Regions from separate parts of the Devosia yakushimensis genome, predicted to be linked through region 2. Evidence: predicted binding sites of a transcription regulator. Region 2 holds the regulator's gene; the other holds the start of a gene.

Region 1 (5,534 bases), on a different contig from region 2:
TGGCGCTGGTGGAAGCCTATTCACGCGCCCAGGGCATGTTCCGCGAGACCAATTCGCCCGATCCGGTCTTCACCTCGACCCTCGAGCTTGATCTTTCGACCGTCGTGCCGTCCCTCTCCGGCCCCAAACGCCCGCAGGACCGCGTTGCCCTCAAGGATGCCGCTGCGTCCTTCGCCAAGGCGCTGCCCGAGCTGGCCGGTGGCCGCGCTGAACGCACCCGCCTGCCGGCGGACAAGCAGGAATCGCGCTTTGTCGATGAAGGCGCTACCGGCGTCGGCGACATCCCCGAAGAAACCGCTTTCCCCGTCAATGGCGCCGAATATGGCATCGATGACGGCCATGTGGTGATCGCGGCGATCACCTCCTGCACCAATACGTCCAATCCTTCGGTGCTGGTCGCCGCCGGCCTTGTGGCCCGCAAGGCGCGGGCGCTGGGCCTCAATTCCAAGCCCTGGGTCAAGACCTCGCTGGCCCCCGGCTCGCAGGTGGTCACCGATTACCTGACCGCCGCGGGACTGCAGGATGATCTGGACGCGCTGGGCTTCAACCTGGTCGGCTATGGCTGCACCACTTGTATCGGCAATTCCGGCCCGCTGCCGCAGGCCATTTCCGATTGCATCAACGAGAACAAGCTGGTCGCCTGCTCGGTGCTGTCGGGCAATCGTAACTTCGAAGGCCGTGTCAATCCCGACGTGCGCGCCAATTACCTGGCCTCTCCGCCGCTGGTGGTGGCCTATGCACTGGCCGGTTCGCTTAATGTCGATGTCACCACCGAGCCCCTGGGCATCGGCAGCAATGGCCAGCCGGTCTATCTCAAGGATATCTGGCCCTCCAACCACGAGATCGCCGAGATCGTGCGCAAGCACGTGACCGCCGAAATGTTCCGCGCCCGCTATTCGGACGTGTTCAAGGGCGACACCAATTGGCAGGGCATCGCTGTCGATGGCGGCGAGACCTATAAGTGGAATTCAAGCTCCACCTATGTGCAGAACCCGCCCTATTTCGATGGCATGTCGATGGAGCCCAAGCCCATCACCAATGTCGAAAAGGCCAAGGTGCTCGCCCTGTTCCTTGATTCGATCACCACCGACCACATTTCCCCGGCCGGTTCGTTCAAGGCTTCGACCCCGGCCGGCAAGTATCTCGAAGAACGCCAGGTCGCCCCGCGCGATTTCAATTCCTATGGCGCCCGCCGCGGCAATCACGAAGTGATGATGCGCGGCACCTTCGCCAATATCCGCATCAAGAACCAGATGCTCAATGGCGTCGAGGGTGGCTATACCAAGGGCCCCGATGGCAGCCAGATGGCGATCTATGATGCTGCCATGGCCTACCAGGCCGCCGGCACGCCGCTGGTGATCTTTGCCGGCAAGGAATATGGCACCGGTTCTTCGCGTGACTGGGCGGCCAAGGGCACGAACCTGCTCGGCGTGCGCGCCGTGATCGCCCAGTCCTTCGAGCGTATCCACCGCTCCAACCTGGTCGGCATGGGTGTCATCCCGCTGCAGTTCAAGGATGGCGAGAGCTGGCAGAGCCTGGGGCTCGACGGTACCGAGACGATCGATATCGAAGGCGTCACCGAGATCGCGCCGCGCGCCATGGTCACCGTCAAGATCACCCGCGCCGATGGAAGCGTGCTCAATGTCGAGACCCGCTGCCGCATCGATACGGCCAATGAGCTCGATTACTACAAGAATGGCGGCATCCTGCATTACGTGCTGCGCAGCCTCGTCGCGGCGTAATCACCGCCTGCATTGCTGAACCGGAAATGGCGGTCCCCCGGGGCCGCCATTTTCTTTGAGCGTGGCATCAAGGAAACTCTTGGGGCGTTTTTGCCCGCTCTCACCCTCTTTTGACTAGCGGGGCTTGCAGGCGCCAGCTTACAAGTTTGCCCTATGATATCCCGTTCCTTCCTTGCACCGGTTCTCGGCATTGTCGCTTTTGCCGTTCTGGCCCTTCCGGCCGGCGCGGAGAAAGTGCGCGACCGCCCCAAGGCGGTGGTGGAATTGTTCACGAGCCAAGGCTGCGCCCAGTGCCCGCCGGCCGATGCCTTGCTCACGAGCCTGGCCGAGGAGGGCGACGTCATCGCGCTCGCCTATCACGTCGACTATTGGGACTACGTCGGCTGGGAAGACACGTTCGGCAAAGCCGATTATTCCGACCGCCAGCGCGCCTATGCCAAAAGCTGGGGCTCCTCGCGCATCTATACCCCGCAAATGGTGGTCAATGGCGACAAGGGCGTGGTCGGGTCGCGCCGCAGCGAAGTGCATGGCGCGCTCGACACGGCCAGTCTGCCGCTCGATGTCGCCATTACCAAGCAGGGCGACATGCTCAAGATCGCCGTGCCGCCAGATGCGAATTATTCCGATGCCGTGGTGTGGCTGGTGACCTATCTCGACCGCGCGGATGTGGCGATCGACAAGGGTGAGAATGCCGGCAAGACCATGGTCTATACCCAGGTGGTGACCGGGCGGCAGGCGCTGGGCATGTGGGAAAACGATACGGGCGCGGACCTCAAATTGCCGCTGCCCGAGATGCTGGCGGAAAATACCGGCATGGCCGTTATCGTGCAGCAGGAAAATAACGGATTGCCGGGGCCGATCCTGGGGGCCGCCGCGTTCGAACGCTAGCGCCGGAGGCACAAAAAGAAACTCCCGCTCCTGGGGGCAGGAGCGGGAGATAGCTGACTGGTCAACTAAAGGACGGTTGGCAACCGGACGTCATGGTTTGGGGGCTCGTTCGGTCCGGTTGCCAACCACTGGAGGCAATGGTCACAGACTGATCGGCCAATCGGGCGCTGTGAGGGAGAAACTGTGTTCAAACTTAGGTATTTGGTCCCAGTGCCAAATGCCCGGGCGCGGACCCTTGCGCGAAAGCGCAAATACCGCAATCATGACATTGCGTTGACAAGCGGAGAGAGCGTAACCGGTGCAGGGCCGTACGCCGCATGACAAGTCGGTCAGCCTGGCTCTGGTCCATTCCGGAGAGGCGCCCGCGAGCGCGCCACAAGCCAGGGCCCTTCCCATCGTCGCCTTCGACCGTCGCGAGCTGATGCTCATCCTGTCGGTCTATGGCCGCAAGGTGAGCTTAGGCGAGTGGCGCGACTATGCCATGGATTTCCTGCGCGAGCGGGCCGTGTTCTCCATCTATGCCCGTGTCTCCGAACGGCCGCTCTTCATCGTCGAGAAGTCCCCCAAGCTGCGCAACCGGCAAGGGCAATATTCGGTCACCAACCAGCAGGGCCGCATTCTCAAGCGCGGGCACGACCTGGCCCAGGTTCTGCGCGTGCTCGATCCGCAATTGGTGGTGGTGGGGTGAGTTTTTGGGTCCTGGTCTGCGCATGAGCCTGACCATTCGCCGCGCCACGCAGGCCGACATCCCGGCAATGAGCGTGATATTGACCGCCTCGATCACTGAACTCTGTGTCGCCGACCATGGCGGAAAGCCGTACGCCATCGCCGCCTGGACGCGCAACAAGAGCGAGGCGGGCGTTGCCGCCATGCTGGCCAATCCCGAGCAGGATTTTTACGTGGCCGAGCGCGACGGCGCTGTGCTGGCTGTCGGCGCCGTGAGCCAGGACGGCAAGATCACGCTCAATTATGTCGCTCCGAAAGCGCGTTTTTCCGGGGTCAGCAAGGCCATGCTGGCGCATCTGGAAGCCGCGCTTGTCGCACTAGGGCATCGGGAAGGGCGGCTCGAAAGCACCAGAACAGCGCGTAGTTTCTACCAAAGCCAGGGCTGGCAGGCCGATGGCCCGCAGGCCAGCGGCCGGGTGGTCAATGGCTATCCCATGCGCAAGACGCTGTTGGATGAGGGATATAGCGGCACTACCGAGTTTGGCTGCTGATCGCTGCGATCGTTGCAAGCTCGTCGGCCGTCACCGCCTCGAAGCGCGCCAGCCAGCCCAGCAGGTCATCTGCCGTGATGATGAAGGCGTATTCCGGCGCCTGGGCATTGCGCTGTTCCAGGCGCGCCAATAGCTCTTGGCGGGAAACGTCCATGAAGTGGATTCTTGTCGCCGCACCCAGGGCGGCGGCGCGGGCGGCAAAATCCTCGCGCTCGACGCGGGCCCAGAATCCGAAATCGAGGATGACGTCGACACCCTTGGCCAGTGCCGTGCTGGCAACGCGCCACATCAGCGCTTCCACCGCATCATGGCGCCGGTCATGGTCCGGGTCGGTCGCGTCGTTCCCGAACAGGGTAATATGCCATTCGTCGGGCGTCAGCCGCAGAGCGCCAAGCTCGGCCTCGAGCTGCTTTGCCCGCGTACTTTTGCCCGAGCAGGGCAGTCCCACCATGAGATGCAGCGTGGTCATGGATCAGAGTGACAGCTGCAGATGCACGATATCGTGCCAGCGGTCGAACTTATAGCCGACTGCCTCGTAGCGGCCGACATGGGTGAAGCCGAACTTTTCGTGAATGGCGATGGAATTGGCCGTGTCGGCAGTGATGACCGCCAGCATCTGCTTGAAGCCAAAGGCGCGGGACTGGACCAGCAGCTCGGTCAGCAGGGTCTTGCCCAGCCCCTTCCCGGTCGCGGCGGGATCGAGATAGATCGAATCCTCACAGGTGAAGCGGTAAGCGGCGCGGGGGCGGTAGAAGCTGGCATAGGCGTAGCCGAGTACTTTGCCATCCTGTTCGGCCACGATCAGGGGATGGCCCAGCGCGATCAGATGGGCGAATTTTTCGGCCATGGCCGCCTCGCTGGGCGCCTCGGTGTCGAAGGTGATCGCGGTATTGTCCACATAGTGCCGGTAGATGGCGGTGATGGCGGGCACGTCGGCCCAGGCGAAGGGGCGCAGTATGGGGGTGGACACGGCAGAGCTCGGCAAAAGAAAAGGACCGCATCCCTTTTAGGATGCGGTCCGATCGGTCGTCCAACCAAATTCCTTGATCGTCCGATCAAGGAAGCTGAGGCTTACTCGCGATTGCCGAACAGGCGGAGCAGCATCATGAACAGGTTGATGAAGTCGAGATAGAGGCTCAGTGCGCCCATGATAGCGCCCTTGGCCAGCACGTCGGCGCCATGGGCCTCCGAATAGCCTTCCTTGATCTTCTGCGTGTCATAGGCGGTGAGGCCCACAAAGATCAGCACGCCGACCGCCGAGATGGCGAATTCGAGCATGGAGGACTGCATGAAGATATTGACCACCGAAGCGATGATCAGGCCGATCAGGCCCATGAACAGGAAGCTGCCCATCTGGGTCAGGTCGCGCTTGGTGGTGTAGCCGTAAAGGCTCATGGCACCAAAGGTCGCGGCGGTGATGAAGAACACCTTGGCGATCGAAGCGTCGGTATAGACCAGGAAGATGGAGCTCAGCGACACGCCCATAATGGCGGCAAAGGCCCAGAACACGCCCTGTGCGGCGGGCACGGAGAGCTTGTTGATGCCAAAGCTCAGCACCAGCACGAAGGCCAGGGGAGCCAGCATCACGACCCATTGCAGCGGGCTTGCATAGAGCAAGTAGCCCCACTGGGTCACATATTGGCCATTGGCCAGCTGGCCCACGGCGGCATCCGGATTGGTGGTGATG
Region 2 (5,534 bases):
CGCCATCGCGTCCGCGAGCTTTTCGTCAAAGACCCCACCCTGCTCGGCAAAACCGTCCAGGTCGACGTGCTGGCTTCCGCCAATGCCGATAACTGGATCAAGGGCAATATCAATCGCGACCTGGGCGATGCCCAGCAGCAGCTTTCGGCCCCGGCCCGCGGCCTGATCGATCAATATGAGACCAATGGCACCATCACCTCCGGCTTTGCCTGGTCGATCTTCACCAATGTCGATAGCCGCGCCGCGCCTGCCAGTGCCGGTCTGCTCGGCGCCTTTGTCGGCACGCTGTGGATGATGCTGGTCGTTATCCTGCTTGCCGTGCCGATCGGGGTGGCCAGCGCCATCTACCTCGAAGAATTCGCGCCCAAATCGCGCCTCACCGATCTCATCGAAGTCAATATCAACAATCTCGCCGCCGTGCCCTCCATCGTCTTCGGTCTGCTCGGCGCTGCGGTATTCATCAACTACATGCACCTGCCCATCTCCGCCCCCATCGTCGGCGGTCTGGTGCTGACCCTGATGACCCTGCCCACCATCATCATCGCCACCCGCGGTGCGCTTCTCGGCGTCTCCCCCGCCCTGCGCCAGGCGGCGCTCGGCATGGGTGCCAGCAAGACGCAGATGGTGTTCCATCACGTGCTGCCGGTCACCTTCCCCTCGATCCTGACCGCCACCATCCTGGGCGTTGCCCATGCGCTGGGCGAAACGGCTCCCCTGCTGCTGATCGGCATGAAGGCCTTCGTCGCCGCCGTGCCCGCCACCCCGCTCGACCAGGCCACCGCTCTGCCGGTCCAGATCTATCTCTGGCAGGGCAATGAAAACCGCAATTTCTTCGAACCCCGCACCGCCGCCGCGATCATGGTGCTTCTCGTCGTCATGATCATGCTCAACGGCGTCGCGATTTATCTCCGCTCGAAGCTCGAAAAGCGCGCATAGTGAGAAGGAACAGCTCCAAATGGACATGCTCGCCGGCAAGGTTAAAATGACCCACCAGACTGTGAACTCCACCATGAATCCCACAGACGCACTCGAACGCCCGATCCGCCTGCACGCCAAGGACGTCACCGTCCATTACGGCGCCAAGCAGGCCCTGCACGGCATCTCGATCGACATTCCCGACCGTGCTGTCACCTCCTTCATCGGCCCCTCGGGCTGCGGCAAGTCGACCTTCCTGCGCTGCATCAACCGCATGAACGACACCATCGAAGGTGCCAAGGTCGGCGGCCTGATCGAGCTGGATGGCGAGAACATCTACGATCCCAGCCTCGACGTCGTGGAACTGCGCGCCCGCATCGGCATGGTGTTTCAGAAGCCCAACCCCTTCCCCAAGTCGATCTATGACAACGTCGCCTATGGCCCCAAGATTCACGGCCTGGCCCGCTCCAAGACCGACCTTGACGAGATCGTGGTATCTTCCCTGCGCAAGGCGGGCCTGTTCGAGGAAGTCAAGGACCGCCTCAACGAACCCGGCACCGGCCTGTCCGGTGGCCAGCAGCAGCGCCTCTGCATTGCCCGCGCCATCGCCGTCAGCCCCGAAGTGATCCTGATGGACGAGCCCTGCTCGGCCCTCGACCCCATCGCCACCGCCATCATCGAGGAACTGATCGATGAGCTGCGCGAGAACTACACCATCGTCATCGTGACGCACTCCATGCAGCAGGCCGCCCGCGTCAGCCAGCGCACGGCCTTCTTCCACCTGGGCAATCTGATCGAGGAAGGCGTCACCGAAGACATCTTCACCAATCCGGTCAACAAGCAGACCCAGGACTACATCATGGGCCGCATCGGCTGATCGAACCCCGGACCAAGAGAGACAACGACATGCCCACTTCCGGCCCCGAACATATCGTCTCGTCCTACAATGACGAGCTCGTCGCCCTGGCCCAGTCGATCGCCGAAATGGGCGGTCAGGTCGAGGTCGCCATCGAGAACGGCACCAAGGCGCTGCTGCGCCTGGACCGTGAGCTGGCCGATCTCACCATCATCGCCGATCAGCGCATCGACGACATGCAGCGCCGGATCGACGACATGGCCGTCTCCATGATCGCCCGCCGCCAGCCCATGGCGTCCGACCTGCGCTCGATCATCACCGCCATCCATGTCGCTTCCGATCTCGAACGTGTCGGCGACATGGCCAAGCAGCTGGCCCGCCGCTCGCTCAAGCTCGAAGGCCTCAACCTGCAGCCGACCTTCTATAACGGCGTCAAGAACATGACCAATCTGGTCCTCCGCCAGATCAAGGATGCTCTCGACTCCTATTCGAGCCGCGACTCCGCCGGCGCCATCGAAGTGTGCAATCGCGACGACGAGGTGGACGCCATGTACACCTCCCTGTTCCGCGAATTGCTCACCTACATGATGGAAGATCCGCGCAACATCACGCCCTGCACTCACCTGTTGTTCTGTGCCAAGAACCTCGAGCGCATCGGCGACCACGCCACCAATATCGCAGAACGCGCCTATTACCTGCAGACTGGCAAGCAGCTCACATCCGAAGTGGTGGAGCTGCATCGTACCCAGCTCAAGGCCTAGCCCATGCCGGCAACTATTCTCGTCGTCGAGGACGAAGGCGATATCGCCATCCTCCTGCGCTACAATCTCGAAGCCGAAGGTTTCCGCGTCGTCACCGCGGAAACCGGGGATGAGGCCCAGAGCCAGATCCACGAAAAGCTGCCCGACCTCATCCTGCTCGATTGGATGCTGCCGGAGATTTCGGGTATCGAACTCTGCCGGCGCCTGCGTGCTCGCGAGGAAACCGCCCGCGTGCCGATCATCATGCTCACCGCCCGTGGCGAAGAGGAAGAGCGCGTTCGCGGTCTTTCGACCGGCGCCGACGACTATATCGTCAAGCCCTTCTCCGTGCCTGAGCTGATCGCCCGCATTCATGCCCTGCTGCGCCGCGCCAATCCCAATCTGGTAACGGCCGCCCTCAAGGTCGGCGATCTCGAGCTCGACCGCACCACCCACCGCGTCCGCCGCGCCAATCGCGACGTCCATCTCGGCCCCACCGAATACCGCCTGCTCGAATATCTCATGCGCCATCCCGGCCGAGTCTATTCGCGCGAGCAATTGCTCGATGGCGTCTGGGGCAACGATGTCTATGTCGATGAGCGCACCGTCGACGTGCATATCGGCCGTCTCCGCCGCGCCATCAATCGCGGCCGCGAATCCGACCCTATCCGCACCGTCCGCGGCGCCGGCTACGCCTTCGACGAACGCTTCGCCCAAGTCGCCTGACCCCCAAAAGCATCCTCACTACGAAATCCCCGCGAAAGCGGGGATTTTCGTTTGTGCGCATAGAAACGGCAGGCCACAGCGCACCCCCACCGGCCAGTCCCTCCCCCTATCAGGGGGAGGCTAGGAGGGGGTACTCCAATGGCCACGTAGGAACAGAAATCCCAGCAACTCGATGTCACCCTCCCCTTGATGGGGAGGGCCAGGGAGGGGTGAGGGAAGCCACAAAGGCTCGATGGTAACCACTACCCCACAAAAGGGCCCATGCTACCATCCCCCCACCGCCCTCCCTCGAGTCGCCTGTAATGTCCTCCACATCCCGGCTCAACCCGCTGCACCTGCTGATCGCCTTCGGCACCGGCGGCCTGCTCACGTTGATGGTCTTTTTCAACGGCGAACTGGGCCGCTACGGCAATGCCCTCTTCTCCTCCTGGGCAGCGCATGGCACCGGTACCGTCGCCGCTCTCGTCTTCCTCGCCCTGCTCTACCGCCACCGTCCGGCTGCCGCTTCCGAACCAAAACCTCGCGCGCCACTCTGGGCCTATCTCGGGGGCATATCGGGCGCCGCCACGGTCATGCTGACTTCCACCACGGTAAACTCCCCGCTTGCCTTGGCCGGAACGCTGGCTCTGGGTCTGGCCGGCCAGGTCGTTTTCAGCCTCGCTGCCGACCGCTGGGGCCTGTTCGGCCTGCCCAAACGCCGCCTCGAATGGCGCGATCTCGCTGCCGTGCTCCTGATCCTGGCCGGCAGTGCCCTGATCATCCTTGTCGGCATGGGAGGACGCCCGTGATCGTCCCCATCCTCTATGCCGTGCTGGCCGGGCTTCTGGTCGGCCTCAGCCGCCAGCTCAATGGGCGCCTAGCCCTTTCAAGCTCCCCATTGATCGCCTCGTTCTGGAACCACCTTGTGGGCTTCGTCGCGCTTACCGCGCTGGGCCTCGCCATTGGCGGCCTGATCCCGGCCGGAGCGGCCGACGCCCCCTGGCACGCCTATATCGGCGGCCCCATCGGCGTCATCTTCGTCGCCTCCGGCAGCTGGCTCATTCCCCGTATCGGCGCAGTCAACACCGCTCTTCTGGTCATCGGCGGCCAGATGGTTTCCGGCGTCCTGCTCGACCTCGCCCGCGGTGCCCCCTCGACCCTTTGGGCCAGCGCGCTAGGAGTAGTGCTCATCCTGGGCGGCATGGCGCTGACACAGCGGCGGCGGTAGCCCCAATCTATCCCTCTTATCCCCGCCACCAAAACCTCCCGCATACTGCCTCCATCTTCCGGGATACGGGCGGCGCTGCAGCGACGAGCGTCCGGAGGCCAGCCGGGGGAGTGGGGGTCGCGCTCTGCTCCGGGTCGAGCGGACAAGGCAATCGGGCGGGCGCTACGGCAAACGCTGGGGTCTGCGATCGCGCCGTCCGATAAAGTCCCGGCACCCCGAGGCGGCATGCGTCTCATACTAATCACTTTCGAGGCAAATGCCGCCTCGGGGTCCGTCCGTCTATTCGATAACCGCACCAGGCGGCGCTTCCGCACGCAAAAAAAGGACCCCGCAAAAGCGGAGCCCCAAGGATGCAACAAAATGCGTACCAATCAACCAGCGGCGGTATAAGCCGTCTTCACCACGGTGAAGAACTCAGCCGCATACTTGCCCTGCTCGCGCGCGCCGTAGCTCGAGCCCTTGCGGCCGCCGAACGGTACGTGGAAATCCACACCTGCCGTCGGCACATTGACCATCACCATGCCGGCTTCAGCATTGCGCTTGAAATGCGTCGCATATTTCAGCGAGGTGGTGACGATACCGGCGCTGAGACCGAATTCGGTGTCATTGGCCGTCGCCAGCGCTTCTTCATAGTCCTTCACCCGGATGACCGAAGCCACCGGCCCAAAGATTTCCTCGCGCGAAATCCGCATGGAATTGGTCGCCTCGGTGAACAGCGTCGGCTGGAGGAAATAGCCCTCGGTCGCAGCCTTCACCAGCTCGCCGCCGGCCACCAGCTTGGCGCCTTCGGCCTTGCCGATGGCGATATAGTCGGTGTCCTGCTTGAGCTGGCTGGGGTCGACCACCGGGCCGATTTCCGTATCCTTGGCCAGTGCATCGCCAACCCGCAGGTTGCGGGTGCGCTCGGCCAACGCCTCGACGAACTTGTCGTGGATCCCCTCGGTCACGATCACGCGCGAAGAGGCCGTGCAGCGCTGCCCGGTCGAGAAGAAGGCCGACTGTGCCACGCTTTCGACCGCCACCTTGAGATCGGCATCATCCAGCACCACGGTCGGGTTCTTGCCACCCATTTCGAGCTGGAACTTGCGAT

Evidence for each region. Region 2 encodes PhoB, which activates phosphate uptake and scavenging genes when phosphate is short. Its sites were predicted from a motif close to TGTCATNNANCTGTCAT; they were not measured.
Region 1: QQL79_RS20710 (DUF2794 domain-containing protein) is a predicted target of PhoB. The motif match lies at 2,893-2,909, and genes of this name have one in related genera.

Annotation. Positions count from the first base shown of each region.
Region 1 covers NZ_BSNG01000004.1:37,669-43,202, reverse strand. Annotated here, with positions in the region: gene acnA (aconitate hydratase AcnA) at 1-1,742, shown strand, start outside; gene QQL79_RS20715 (DUF1223 domain-containing protein) at 1,896-2,630, shown strand; gene QQL79_RS20710 (DUF2794 domain-containing protein) at 2,965-3,318, shown strand; gene QQL79_RS20705 (GNAT family N-acetyltransferase) at 3,341-3,847, shown strand; gene QQL79_RS20700 (P-loop nucleotide/nucleoside kinase family protein) at 3,828-4,316, opposite strand; gene QQL79_RS20695 (GNAT family N-acetyltransferase) at 4,320-4,817, opposite strand; gene QQL79_RS20690 (Bax inhibitor-1/YccA family protein) at 4,919-5,534, opposite strand, start outside.
Region 2 covers NZ_BSNG01000001.1:714,411-719,944, reverse strand. Annotated here, with positions in the region: gene pstA (phosphate ABC transporter permease PstA) at 1-936, shown strand, start outside; gene pstB (phosphate ABC transporter ATP-binding protein PstB) at 1,010-1,792, shown strand; gene phoU (phosphate signaling complex protein PhoU) at 1,822-2,532, shown strand; gene phoB (phosphate regulon transcriptional regulator PhoB) at 2,536-3,237, shown strand; gene QQL79_RS03410 (DMT family transporter) at 3,540-4,025, shown strand; gene QQL79_RS03405 (DMT family transporter) at 4,022-4,444, shown strand; gene QQL79_RS03400 (aldehyde dehydrogenase family protein) at 4,816-5,534, opposite strand, start outside.